One region of the Pseudomonas arsenicoxydans genome, then DNA from elsewhere that is predicted to be linked to it. Evidence: predicted binding sites of a transcription regulator. Region 1 holds the regulator's gene; each other region holds the start of a gene.

Region 1 (3,417 bases):
CCACCACCCTGGCCAAGCTCGCGGCCCGTTATGTGCTCAAGTACGGCGCGCAAAACATCGCGCTGGTGAGCATGGACAGCTACCGTATCGGTGCTCAGGAACAACTCAAGACGCTGGGCCGGATCCTCAATGTGTCGGTAACGCACGTTGATCCGGGCCAGTCGCTGGTCCAGGCACTGGAACCATTGCTGCGCAAACGCGTGGTGCTGATCGATACCGCCGGCCTGCAGGCCAGCGATCCGGCACTGCGCATGCAGCTGGAAAGCCTGGCCGGACGTGGCATCAAATCAAAAAATTACCTGGTGTTGGCAACCACCAGCCAGAAACAGGTTCTAACGGCCGCTTATCATAGTTACAAGCGCTGCGGGCTCGCTGGCTGCATCCTGACTAAACTGGATGAAACGGCAAGTCTGGGAGAGGTGTTAAGCCTGGCAATCAGTCATGAATTGCCGGTGGCCTACCTGACGGATGGCCCGCGGATTCCGGATGATTTGCATCTGCCGCGTCGTCATCAGTTGGTCAGTCGCGCCGTTAGCGTGCAAATGCAGGAAGAACCCAGCGAAGAAGCCATGGCTGACATGTTCGCTGATATTTACCACAGTCCGACCAAGCAGGTTGGCTGAGGTAGTAATGAACAGTTTTCGTACCTACATCGATGGTCTGCCATGCATTGTTCCGTTTGAGAACGCGCAGCCAGTAATGTGGCCTCCGTCTATGCAAGACAAGGTAAAGAAATAACATGGGCAGCATGCATCCCGTACAGGTGATCGCGGTGACCGGCGGCAAGGGTGGCGTCGGCAAGACTAACGTGTCAGTGAATTTGTCACTGGCCCTGGCTGAGCTCGGCCGTCGCGTCATGCTGTTGGACGCCGACCTGGGGTTGGCGAACGTCGACGTCCTCCTGGGACTGACACCCAAACGTACCCTGGCCGACGTCATCGAAGGCCGCTGTGAGCTGCGCGACGTTCTGTTGCAAGGCCCCGGCGGAATCCGCATCGTCCCGGCCGCGTCCGGCACCCAGAGCATGGTTCATCTGAGCCCGGCTCAACACGCCGGCCTGATCCAGGCCTTCAGCGATATCGGCGACAACCTCGACGTCCTGGTGATCGATACGGCTGCAGGTATTGGTGACTCGGTAGTCAGTTTTGTTCGCGCAGCGCAAGAAGTCTTGCTGGTGGTATGCGACGAGCCGACCTCGATCACAGACGCCTACGCACTGATCAAGTTGCTGAACCGCGATTACGGCATGAACCGCTTCCGCGTGCTGGCCAACATGGCACAAAGCCCGCAGGAAGGTCGCAACCTGTTCGCCAAGTTGACCAAGGTCACGGACCGCTTCCTCGACGTCGCCCTACAATACGTTGGCGCTGTGCCTTACGACGAAAGCGTATGCAAGGCTGTGCAGAAGCAACGCGCCGTCTATGAAGCCTTCCCGCGCTCCAAATGCGCCCTGGCGTTCAAGGCGATTGCGCAGAAGGTCGATACCTGGCCGTTGCCTGCCAACCCGCGTGGGCACCTGGAGTTTTTCGTTGAGCGTCTCGTGCAACAGACCGCAGGACCCGTCCTATGACAGCCAGTGGCTACAACCTCTACAAGAAGTCGGCACGTGACGCGCAGTACGAGCTGATCGAGCGTTACGCGCCACTGGTCAAACGCATTGCTTACCACCTGCTGGCACGTCTGCCAGCCAGTGTTCAGGTTGAAGATCTGATCCAGGCCGGAATGATCGGCCTGCTTGAAGTGTCGACCAAATATGACGCCAGCAAGGGCGCGAGTTTCGAGACGTACGCGGGCATTCGAATCCGCGGCGCGATGCTCGATGAAGTTCGCAAAGGGGACTGGGCGCCACGTTCGGTCCACCGCAATACCCGCATGGTCAGTGACGCAATTCGCTCGATTGAAGCTAAAACCGGTCGTGACGCTAAAGATCACGAGGTTGCGGCCGAACTCCAATTGAGTCTCGACGATTATTACGGGATTTTGAACGACACCTTGGGCAGCCGCCTCTTCAGTTTCGACGACCTGTTACAGGACGGTGAACACGAAGGGCTGCATGAGGACGGCGCCAGTGCTCATCTGGAACCGTCACGCGATCTGGAAGATGAACGCTTCCAGGCGGCGCTGGCGGACGCGATTGCCAATTTGCCGGAGCGTGAGCGACTGGTGTTGGCGCTGTACTACGACGAAGAGCTGAACCTCAAGGAAATCGGTGAGGTCCTTGGGGTCAGCGAATCCCGGGTCAGCCAGTTACACAGCCAGTGCGCGGCCCGCTTGCGGGGGCGTTTGGGGGAGTGGCGAGCGCGCTGAAGGCAGTGTGGGGACACTGCGAGCGGGACCGGTGCGGGATTTACTGCACCGGTCGCGATCTGTTGTGCTCCAGACAGTCATCGAGTGCATTGCCGGATTGATTGAAATGGCGTGTCCAGGTGCTGGGCGCGTTTAAGACTGCTTGGAGGTCGAATTGGACAAGAACATGAAAATCCTCATCGTTGATGACTTCTCAACGATGCGGCGGATCATAAAAAACCTGTTGCGTGACCTTGGGTTCACCAACACGGTCGAGGCTGACGATGGCACTACCGCCATTCCGGTTCTCAACAGCGGCAGCATCGACTTTCTGGTAACGGACTGGAACATGCCTGGCATGACCGGCATCGATCTGCTGCGCCACGTGCGCGCCGATGAAAAGCTCAAGCACCTGCCAGTGCTGATGGTCACCGCTGAAGCCAAGCGCGAGCAGATCATCGAAGCGGCCCAGGCCGGTGTAAACGGCTATGTGGTCAAACCCTTCACGGCCCAGGCGTTGAAAGACAAAATCGAAAAGATTTTCGAACGCATCGGTTGAGACACTGCGTCACCGGGGGAGCTATGGACAATAACGAATCTTCACAGGGCGATTTTGAATCGACCCTGAAAAAACACGCGGTCGAATTGGTCAACAGCCTTGAAAAGGGCAAGTTCGGCGATGCTGTGCAACTGATCCATGAGCTCAATCAGACCCGTGACCGCGGCCTGTATCAGGAGGTGGGCAAGCTCACTCGCGAGCTGCATAGCGCGATCGTCAATTTCCAGATTGACCCGAACATGCCGCAAGCCGAGGAAGTGTCCCAGATCACCGATGCCACCGAGCGTCTGGGGTATGTGGTCAAGCTGACCGAGGCCGCTGCCAACCGCACCATGGACTTGGTGGAAAACGCCACGCCGCTGGTCAACGGCCTGAGCAATGAAGCTCAGGCGTTGAGCACGGATTGGGGACGGTTCATGCGTCGTGAAGTCGGGGCTGAAGAGTTCCGCGAGTTGGCGCGGCGGGTCGACGGTTTCCTGACACGCAGCAGCGAAGACAATCGCGTGGTGTCAAGCAACCTCAACGACATCCTACTGGCTCAGGATTACCAGGACCTCACCGGTCAGGTGATC
Region 2 (3,417 bases), 2.0 Mb from region 1:
GGCCGCTGCGACTGTTTATTAAAAACACAGCACTCTGCAAACACGAAAGTGGACGTATAGGGTGTGACGCCTGCCCGGTGCCGGAAGGTTAATTGATGGGGTTAGCTAACGCGAAGCTCTTGATCGAAGCCCCGGTAAACGGCGGCCGTAACTATAACGGTCCTAAGGTAGCGAAATTCCTTGTCGGGTAAGTTCCGACCTGCACGAATGGCGTAACGATGGCGGCGCTGTCTCCACCCGAGACTCAGTGAAATTGAAATCGCTGTGAAGATGCAGTGTATCCGCGGCTAGACGGAAAGACCCCGTGAACCTTTACTATAGCTTTGCACTGGACTTTGAATTTGCTTGTGTAGGATAGGTGGGAGGCTTTGAAGCGTGGACGCCAGTTCGCGTGGAGCCAACCTTGAAATACCACCCTGGCAACTTTGAGGTTCTAACTCAGGTCCGTTATCCGGATCGAGGACAGTGTATGGTGGGTAGTTTGACTGGGGCGGTCTCCTCCTAAAGAGTAACGGAGGAGTACGAAGGTGCGCTCAGACCGGTCGGAAATCGGTCGTAGAGTATAAAGGCAAAAGCGCGCTTGACTGCGAGACAGACACGTCGAGCAGGTACGAAAGTAGGTCTTAGTGATCCGGTGGTTCTGTATGGAAGGGCCATCGCTCAACGGATAAAAGGTACTCCGGGGATAACAGGCTGATACCGCCCAAGAGTTCATATCGACGGCGGTGTTTGGCACCTCGATGTCGGCTCATCACATCCTGGGGCTGAAGCCGGTCCCAAGGGTATGGCTGTTCGCCATTTAAAGTGGTACGCGAGCTGGGTTTAGAACGTCGTGAGACAGTTCGGTCCCTATCTGCCGTGGACGTTTGAGATTTGAGAGGGGCTGCTCCTAGTACGAGAGGACCGGAGTGGACGAACCTCTGGTGTTCCGGTTGTCACGCCAGTGGCATTGCCGGGTAGCTATGTTCGGAATAGATAACCGCTGAAAGCATCTAAGCGGGAAACTAGCCTCAAGATGAGATCTCACTGGGACCTTGAGTCCCCTGAAGGGCCGTCGAAGACTACGACGTTGATAGGTTGGGTGTGTAAGCGCTGTGAGGCGTTGAGCTAACCAATACTAATTGCCCGTGAGGCTTGACCATATAACACCCAAGCAATTTGCTTGCTTCGAGCTGAAAAGCGAAAGAGCACCAGATTGCGGTGTGTGAAGACGAAACGAACCGAAAGTTCGAGAAGACTCGCAAAACACCGAAAACTATCACATACCCATTCGCTGGAGCGTGACCTCGCAAGAGAGCACGACCTGGCTACCGAATTTCTTGACGACCATAGAGCATTGGAACCACCTGATCCCATCCCGAACTCAGCAGTGAAACGATGCATCGCCGATGGTAGTGTGGGGTTTCCCCATGTGAGAGTAGGTCATCGTCAAGATTAAATTCCGAAACCCCTATCTGCGTATGCAGGTAGGGGTTTTGTTTTAGTAGAAGTCACTGATTTTGCCGGCACGTTACGACTGTAACGCGCTAGCTACCGAATTTCTTGACGACCATAGAGCATTGGAACCACCTGATCCCATCCCGAACTCAGCAGTGAAACGATGCATCGCCGATGGTAGTGTGGGGTTTCCCCATGTGAGAGTAGGTCATCGTCAAGATCAATTCCAAAACCCCTGTTTGCTAACGCAGACAGGGGTTTTGTCTTTCTGGCGTCCGTAAAAAACGCCTACCCCGCCTACCCTCCCCCCCTCAGGAACTCTGCGAGCCGACACCTCGTGGCACCAGAACTGTCCTCGCCCCTTTCAAGTGCCAGCGGTTACGCCTGCGCCGCTCTAGCACGCCGTTCAGCGGGAATACCGAGCATTTCATTTAAACCGCTAAGTATTCCCGGGGTTGTGCCGAAAGACTGATGAGACATGCGTGCACCAAAGTAGAGCGGTCGAAGAGCGCCGTCTGCGCTGTTACATGGAATGTTGCACCTGGAACGCGTCCCCACTTTTTGCATAAGAAGTCCCATGAAATGAATCTCAAATTCAGCCATAAAATCCTTCTGGCCGCTTCTGGCGTCGTGGTGCTGGCGTTTGCGTTGTTCACTTTGTACAACGACTATCTGCAGCGAAACACCATCCGGCAAAACCTCGAGTCCTCTGTCCAGCAAGCCGGCGACCTGACTGCCAGCAGTGTGCAGAACTGGATGAGTGGGCGTGTGTTGGTCCTGGAAAACCTCGCGCAAAACGTCGCTCATCAAGGCGCCAACGCCGACCTTCCGGGTCTGGTCGACCAACCAGCTTTCACTTCCAACTTCCAGTTCACCTACGTTGGCCAGGCCAATGGTGTATTCACTCAACGCCCCGATGCGAAGATGCCGGACGGCTACGATCCGCGTCAGCGTCCCTGGTACAAACAAGCTGTAGCTGCCGACAAGACCATGCTGACTCCGCCCTATATGGCAGCTGTTGGTGGCTTGGTGGTCACCATCGCCATGCCGGTGAAGAAGAATGGCGAATTGCTCGGGGTAGTCGGTGGTGACCTGAGCCTGGAAACCCTGGTGAAGATCATAAATTCGGTGGACTTCGGTGGCATCGGCCACGCGTTTCTGGTCAGCGCCGACGGACAGGTAATCGTCAGCCCGGACAAAGACCAGGTGATGAAAAACCTCAAGGACATCTATCCGAACGCCAGTGTGCGCATCGAGAAGGGCAACCAGGATGTCACCCTGAACAAGCAGGACCGCATCCTTTCGTTCACCCCGGTCAGCGGTTTGCCGAATGCCGAGTGGTACATCGGTCTGTCGATCGATAAGGACAAGGCCTACGCACCGCTGAGTCAATTCCGCACCTCGGCGTTGATCGCGATGTTTATCGCCGTCAGCGTTATTGCAGTGCTCCTGAGCCTGCTGATCAACGTGCTGATGCGCCCACTGACTACCATGGGTCGCGCGATGCAGGACATCGCCCAGGGCGAAGGTGACTTGACCCGTCGTCTGTCCGTGGAAAGCAAAGACGAGTTTGGCGAGCTGGGCAGTTCTTTCAATCAGTTCGTAGAAAGGATTCACGCCTCGATTTCCGAAGTGTCCTCGGCGACTCGGCAGGTTCATGACCTGTCCCAGCGTGTAATGGCATCGTCCAACGCCTCAATCGTCGGCTCCGACGAACAAAGCGCACGCACCAACAGCGTGGCCGCCGCAATTAATCAGTTAGGTGCAGCTACTCAGGAAATCGCCCGTAACGCCGCAGATGCTTCGCAGCACGCGAGCGGGGCGAGCGAGCAGGCAGATGACGGTCGTCAGGTGGTGGAAAAAACCATTCTGGCCATGACCGAGCTGTCGCAGAAAATCAGCCTGTCCTGCACCCAGATCGAAACCCTGAATGCCAGCACCGATAACATCGGGCACATTCTGGATGTGATCAAAGGCATC
Region 3 (3,417 bases), 1.9 Mb from region 1:
AAGGCCTGTACCCTCGCTGGCCAGGGTTTCACGATGCTGCCGATGATGTATTGCGAGCAGGAGCTGGAAAACGGCTCTCTGGTGCAGTTGTTGCCCGATTGGTCACTGCCTGGCGGCTGGCTGCAAGCGGTCTACCCTCATCGGCGCGGGGTGATGCCGGCGGTACGTGCCTGGCTCGACCATTTGATCGAATCATTCAATATGTGTGGGGACCGACTGATATGAAGGCTGGACGCATGAGCGAAGAGGATGTCGCGCAATTCTGTCTCGCGCTGCCCGGCGCCCGGGAAGACTATAAATGGGGAGGCGTTCGGGTGTTTTCGATTGCCGGGAACAAGATGTTCGCCTTGCAGAACCTGCGCGGCGATTCCCTCGCGTTCAAGGTCGACAAGGATCTGTTCCTGGGGCACTGCGACCGTCCGGGGATTCACCCGGCGCCGTATCTGGCGCGGGCGCAGTGGATCATCATGCAAACGCCCTACCCGCTGGCTAGCGAAGAGCTGCAAGGGTTGTTGCAACGTTCCCACCAATTAGTGGTAAGCAAACTACCCAAGCGCACCCAGATCGGGTTGCTACTGTAAGGCCTGCTCTTTCAGAACAGACGCAACAAGTTCGCGCCGAGAAACAGCTGGTCGATCCAGAAGACCTGGTGCGCGAGCACAATGAGCCAGAACACCAGCTGATACGAAACCTTGCGGGTCTTGTGCCGAAACACTTGCTGGGCCAGCAAGGCACCCGGCCAGCCGCCGGCCAGTTCCACCGCGTGCAGGACGTTCTCCGGGGTACGCCAACTGTCGGCACGCGCCTTGCGCTTGTCGCTCCAGTACAGAAAGAACGCCAGCACGCTGACGACGCCGTAGGCCGCCAGGGGAATCAGCGAAACCCCGCGCAACCATAACGACATCGAGCCCGTCAGCGGCAGCGCGCACACGATCGCCAATACCAGCAGTTTCAACCGTGGATACTGGATCCGCTCTCCCCCGGATCGGCGTCCGGGGTTATTGCGCGCGCTGGAGTCACTCATGGACGCGCAGCGGCCCAGTCGACCCAACCGAACTGCCAGGTGGCCAGGATGAACAGGCCGAACACGATGCGATACCAGGCGAACGCCGCGTAACTGTGACTGGCGATGAACTTGAGCAAGGCTTTGACGGCGATCATCGCGAAGATGAACGCGGTCACGAAGCCGATGGCGAACACCGGCAAATCCGCCGGCACGAACAGGTGACGGTATTTAAAGCCCGAGTACACCGCCGCCGCGACCATGGTCGGCATGGCCAGGAAGAACGAGAACTCGGTTGCGGTCTTGCGCGACAGCCCGAACAGCAAACCACCAATGATGGTCGAGCCGGAGCGCGAAGTGCCGGGAATCATCGCCAGGCACTGGGCGAAGCCGACTTTCAATGCGTCTTTCCAAGTGATCTCGTCCACGGTTTCAGCGTGCACTTCATGCTGACGCTGCTCGGCCCACAACATGATGACCCCGCCCACGACCAACGCCGTTGCGACGGTAATCGGGTTGAACAGGTATTCATGAATGAGGTTGGAAAAGAGTACGCCCAACACCACGGCCGGCATAAAGGCGATCAGCAGGTTGGCAGTGAATCGGCGAGCGCTGGGTTGCGTCGGCAAACCGGTCACCACGTCGAGGATCTTGCGACGAAATTCCCACACCACCGCCAGGATTGCCCCCAGCTGGATAATGATGTTGAACGCAATGGCCCGCTCGCCTCCAAAGTCGAGTAAATCCGCGACAATGATTTGGTGGCCGGTGCTGGAAATGGGCAAAAACTCTGTCAGCCCTTCTACAACCCCAAGAATCAATGCCTGAAAGGCGGTCCAAAGATCCATCAATCCCCCAAAGGCAATGCGTAAGGCATGCCCCATTAGTTTTTTTAAGCGTCAATTGCGCCAAGCGTAGCTGAACTCCGCGCGCACAGGATCCAGACAACCCGGTAAAAATCCCGTGAAAAATCAACTTGGATTCAGGTTTCTTCGCGCGGGGCCGAAATCCTATCAGACAAGCCACGATAACGCTGCCGCGTCATGAGACTTGGGTCGCATATGCCCGATAGGCCAAAGCGTGGTTGGATGCTGGCCATCGTTTATTACAAGAACAAGAAACCGGAGTGACAGCGTTATGAACAGCTTGCGCAATGTGTCGATCAGCCGACGTTTATGGCTCATCCTGATCGTGTCGGTAGTAATGCTGCTGACGCTGGGCGTGCTGATGCTCAACCAGATCCACGACGACCTTTATCAGGGCAAGGCTCAGAAAACCCAGCATGTGGTGCAGACCGCCAGCGGCATTTTAAGCTACTACCATGACCTGGAAACGGCCGGCACGCTCACCCGCGAGGCGGCACAGAAGCAAGCGCTTTCAGCCGTTCGCGGTCTGCGCTATGACCAGAATGACTATTTCTGGATCAACGATCTGACGCCCGTGATGATCATGCACCCGGCGAACCCGAAACTGGATGGCCAGAACCTTTCGGCGATCCGCGACCCGGACGGTTTTGCGCTGTTCAACGAAATGGTTGCCGTCGCCAAAGCCAAGGGCGCCGGCACGATCAACTACCGCTGGCCGAAACCGGGTGCCAGCGCTCCGATCGAAAAAACCTCCTACGTCAAACTGTTCGAGCCTTGGGGTTGGGTGATTGGTTCCGGTGTCTACATTGATGACATGCAGGCCGAATTCTATGGACAGGTGTGGAAGGCTTCTGTCGTAGGACTGGTGATTGCGCTGATCATGGTGTTACTGGTGATCATGATTGCGCGCAGTATCGTGCGCCCGCTGCAGGACACCGTGAACGCCATGGCCAATATTGCCAGCGGCGAGAGCGATCTGACCCGCAGCCTCGACACCCACGGCCGCGATGAAGTCACTCAACTGGCTCGCCACTTCAATGCGTTCACCGCCAAGCTGCGAGGGGTGATCAGTGAACTGCAAGTCTCCGCCAGCGCGCTGGGGCAGTCATCCAGCGACCTTGGCAACGACGCGGCTCAGGCCCAGCAACGTAGCCAGCAACAATCCCAGCAAATGGAGTTGGTGGCGACTGCGATCAACGAAGTCACTTATGGCGTGCAGGATGTGGCCAAGAACGCCGAGCATGCGGCCAGCGAAATGCGCGATGCCGAATCTCAGGCGCAGCAGGGGCAAATCAATATTGATGGCAGCTTGCAGCAGATCGACAAACTGTCCGGCACCATCGATCAAGCCGTCGAGGTGATTCGCACCCTGGCCGCTGAAAGCACACAGATTGGTAGTGTCCTGGAGGTCATCCGCTCCATCGCCGAGCAAACCAACCTGCTGGCGCTCAATGCGGCGATCGAAGCGGCGCGGGCCGGTGAGCAAGGTCGAGGCTTTGCGGTGGTGGCCGATGAAGTGCGCCTACTGGCCCAGCGCACCCAAAAGTC
Region 4 (3,417 bases), 430 kb from region 1:
GACCGTCGAAGTCGATGTCGGCTGCCTGACAGGCCTTGGCCAGTACGGTTTGACCGTAAGCCAGACCGGCAAGGGTCGCGGTATCGAAACTGGAGAACGGATGGAACGGGTTGCGTTTCATGTCCAGGCGCGCGACAGCGGCATTGAGGAAACCCAGATCGAAGCTGCTGTTGTGCCCGACCAGAATCGCCCGTTTGCAGCCGTTGGCTTTCAGGGCCTTGCGGATGCCTCGAAAGATATCGGTCAAGGCGGCTTCTTCGCTCACCGCCATGCGCAGCGGGTGATCGAGTTTGATCCCGGTGAATTCCAGCGCGGCCGCTTCGATGTTCGCGCCTTCAAAAGGCTCTACACGAAAGAAATAGGTGTGATCGGGGTACACAAAACCTTTTTCGTCCATGGCGATGGTGGTTGCAGCAATTTCCAGCAGGGCGTCGGTGGCCGAGTTGAAACCACCGGTTTCTACGTCGACGACGACCGGCAGGTAGCCACGGAATCTGGCAGCCATTGGATGACGAGGACCGCCTCCACCGCCTTGACCGTCCTGTTCGTCGTCGAAATGGTCTTCACTCACGCGTGTTCCTCCAGCAGGCGCCAGCGCAGTTTTTCACCGGCGCGCAGCGGGATGACAGTCAGCTCGCCGAAAGGCAGGCTGGTTGGGGCGGTCCACTCATCGCGGACCAGGGTAATGCGATCGGTGTTCACCGGCAGGCCGTAGAAACGCGGGCCGTTGAGGCTGGCGAACGCTTCGAGCTTGTCCAGCGCGTTGCGCTGTTCGAAGGCTTCGGCATACATCTCGATGGCGGCGTATGCCGTGTAGCAACCGGCACAGCCGCAGGCGGCTTCCTTGGCGTGCTGGGCATGAGGCGCCGAGTCGGTGCCGAGGAAGAACTTGTCGCTGCCGCTGGTGGCGGCATCGAGCAGCGCTTCCTGGTGGGTGTTGCGCTTGAGGATCGGCAGGCAATAGAAGTGCGGCCGAATCCCGCCCACCAGCATGTGGTTGCGGTTGTACAGCAGGTGATGGGCGGTGATGGTTGCGCCAACATTGGCCGAAGCCTCGTTGACGAACTGCACGGCGTCGGCGGTGGTGATGTGTTCGAACACCACTTTGAGCGTCGGGAAACGCTCGACCACACGACGCATGTGCTCATCGATGAACAGTTTTTCGCGATCGAACACGTCGACATCGCTACGGGTGACTTCGCCGTGAATCAGCAAGGGCATCCCGACCTCGGCCATGGCCTCGAGTGCAGGGAAGATCTTGTCGATACTGGTGACGCCAGAGTCCGAATTGGTGGTCGCGCCGGCCGGGTACAGCTTGGCGGCGTAGACGAAACCGCTGGCCTTGGCCTCGCGAATTTCTTCGGGCTGGGTACGGTCGGTCAGGTACAGCACCATCAACGGTTCGAAGCGACTGCCAGCCGGGCGTGCAGCGAGAATCCGCTGTCGATAGCCATCGGCTTCAGCGGCGTTACGCACCGGAGGTACCAGGTTGGGCATGATGATGGCGCGGCCAAAGGTGCGCGCAACATCGGCAACGGTATTGGTCAACACAGCACCATCGCGAAGATGGATATGCCAGTCGTCGGGACGCAGCAGGGTCAGGCGGTCGGACATGAGGGGATTCCAGGCGGGTCAAACTAGGGGGAATGCTACCGGAAAAGACTCTTCCAGGCACTCGCTATCAAGTTTTGAAGGAAGCTTCCGATATCCAGTAGTACGCCGTAAACATGCGTGTGTCGGTCTTTTTTGTTGTAGAAGCCAGTGGAGCCTCCCGTGCGCCAGCGTTATTTAGCCTTGCTCAGTGTGTTTGCCAGCCTTCCCGCAATGGCGCTCACTTTCCAGACGCGTCTGGAGAGCATCGAGTGGACGGTCGAAGGTGACAAGTTCGAATGCCGCCTGAGTCAGCCGATCACCGATTTCGGGTCGGGTGAGTTCGTGCGCCGTGCTGGCGAGCAGGCGACGTTTCGCCTCAAATCCTACAACGCGATGATCGGCGGCGGTTCCGCGACGCTGCTGGCAGCGGCTGCGCCTTGGCAACCGGGACGTGGCGACATCAACCTGGGGTCGGTGCGAATCGGCAGTGGCAATGTGCTATTCAACAGTTCGCAAGTTCAGGCCGGGCGCCTGATCAGCGGATTGATGGACGGCCGCAGCCCGGTCATCCGGCATTCCTCCGGTGACGGTCGTGTGTCTGAGGTGCGCCTGTTGCCTGTGAAGTTCAGCAAGGCTTTCAACGACTACCAGGGTTGCGTCGCAAAATTGCTGCCGAAGAATTTCGAACAGGTCAAACAGTCCGAAATCGGGTTCCCGGGTGAAGGGGTTGATCTCGACGCACAGGGCAAGGCCCAGTTGCAGGTGATGCTGGAGTTCATGAAGGCCGATCCGACGGTCAATCACATCGAACTCGACGGGCACTCCGACAACAGCGGCAATCGCCTGACCAACCGCGAATTGTCACGCCGTCGGGCGTTGGCGGTGATGGACTTTTTCAAGGCCAATGGCATTCAGGAATCGCAGATCACCCTGCGTTTCCACGGTGAGCGTTACCCTGTGGCACCGAACACCAGCCCCGCCAACCGCGCGAAGAATCGCCGGGTCGCGGTGCGCCTGGAGCGGGTGGCCCCAACCGATAAAGTGGCGCCTCAAGTCGCGACACCGGGCAGCGCTGCAACGACCTCCTGAACCTGCTGAAATCGTCGCTCGCTCGACATAATCTGTCGCTTCGTCGTCATAAGCTGTCGCGCCTCTGTAAATTATTTCGTATGACCGGTAGACTTGACGGCTTTCCGTAGAACCCCGTGGAGTGATGGCATGGCGGACGTAAACAAGGTCGTTCTGGCGTATTCCGGCGGCCTGGACACTTCGGTGATCCTCAAGTGGCTGCAGGATACTTATAACTGTGAAGTCGTGACCTTCACCGCTGACCTGGGTCAGGGCGAAGAGGTCGAACCTGCACGCGCCAAGGCACAAGCCATGGGCGTCAAAGAGATCTACATCGACGACTTGCGCGAAGAGTTCGTGCGCGATTTCGTTTTCCCGATGTTCCGCGCCAACACCGTTTACGAAGGCGAGTACCTGCTGGGTACTTCCATCGCTCGTCCGTTGATCGCCAAACGCCTGATCGAAATCGCCAACGAAACCGGTGCTGACGCCATTTCCCACGGCGCTACCGGCAAAGGTAACGATCAGGTTCGTTTCGAACTCGGTGCCTACGCCTTGAAACCAGGCGTAAAAGTGATTGCTCCGTGGCGCGAATGGGACTTGCTGTCCCGTGAAAAGCTGATGGATTACGCTGAGAAGCACAACATCCCGATCGAGCGTCACGGCAAGAAAAAATCCCCGTACTCGATGGATGCCAACCTGCTGCACATCTCCTATGAAGGCGGCGTGCTGGAAGACACCTGGACCGAGCACGAA

Evidence for each region. Region 1 encodes FliA, which starts transcription of late flagellar genes. Its sites were predicted from a motif close to CTAAAGTTTNNNNNNNNNNNGCCGNTAA; they were not measured.
Region 2: BLQ41_RS04135 (methyl-accepting chemotaxis protein) is a predicted target of FliA. The motif match lies at 1,877-1,904, and genes of this name have one in related genera.
Region 3: BLQ41_RS22320 (methyl-accepting chemotaxis protein) is a predicted target of FliA. The motif match lies at 1,985-2,012, and genes of this name have one in related genera.
Region 4: BLQ41_RS11380 (flagellar protein MotY) is a predicted target of FliA. The motif match lies at 1,681-1,708, and genes of this name have one in related genera.

What each region holds. Positions count from the first base shown of each region.
Region 1 covers NZ_LT629705.1:2,893,386-2,896,802, forward strand. The annotation lists gene flhF (flagellar biosynthesis protein FlhF) at 1-623, shown strand, start outside; gene fleN (flagellar synthesis regulator FleN) at 740-1,570, shown strand; gene fliA (RNA polymerase sigma factor FliA) at 1,567-2,307, shown strand; gene BLQ41_RS13455 (chemotaxis response regulator CheY) at 2,474-2,845, shown strand; gene BLQ41_RS13460 (protein phosphatase CheZ) at 2,869-3,417, shown strand, end outside.
Region 2 covers NZ_LT629705.1:942,662-946,078, reverse strand. The annotation lists rRNA gene BLQ41_RS04150 (23S ribosomal RNA) at 1-1,142, shown strand, start outside; rRNA gene rrf (5S ribosomal RNA) at 1,319-1,434, shown strand; rRNA gene rrf (5S ribosomal RNA) at 1,542-1,657, shown strand; gene BLQ41_RS04135 (methyl-accepting chemotaxis protein) at 2,020-3,417, shown strand, end outside.
Region 3 covers NZ_LT629705.1:4,783,189-4,786,605, forward strand. The annotation lists gene BLQ41_RS22300 (LysR substrate-binding domain-containing protein) at 1-225, shown strand, start outside; gene BLQ41_RS22305 (MmcQ/YjbR family DNA-binding protein) at 222-581, shown strand; gene BLQ41_RS22310 (DUF1294 domain-containing protein) at 593-1,024, opposite strand; gene BLQ41_RS22315 (undecaprenyl-diphosphate phosphatase) at 1,021-1,851, opposite strand; gene BLQ41_RS22320 (methyl-accepting chemotaxis protein) at 2,141-3,417, shown strand, end outside.
Region 4 covers NZ_LT629705.1:2,459,818-2,463,234, forward strand. The annotation lists gene rnt (ribonuclease T) at 1-571, opposite strand, end outside; gene pyrC (dihydroorotase) at 568-1,614, opposite strand; gene BLQ41_RS11380 (flagellar protein MotY) at 1,774-2,682, shown strand; gene BLQ41_RS11385 (argininosuccinate synthase) at 2,812-3,417, shown strand, end outside.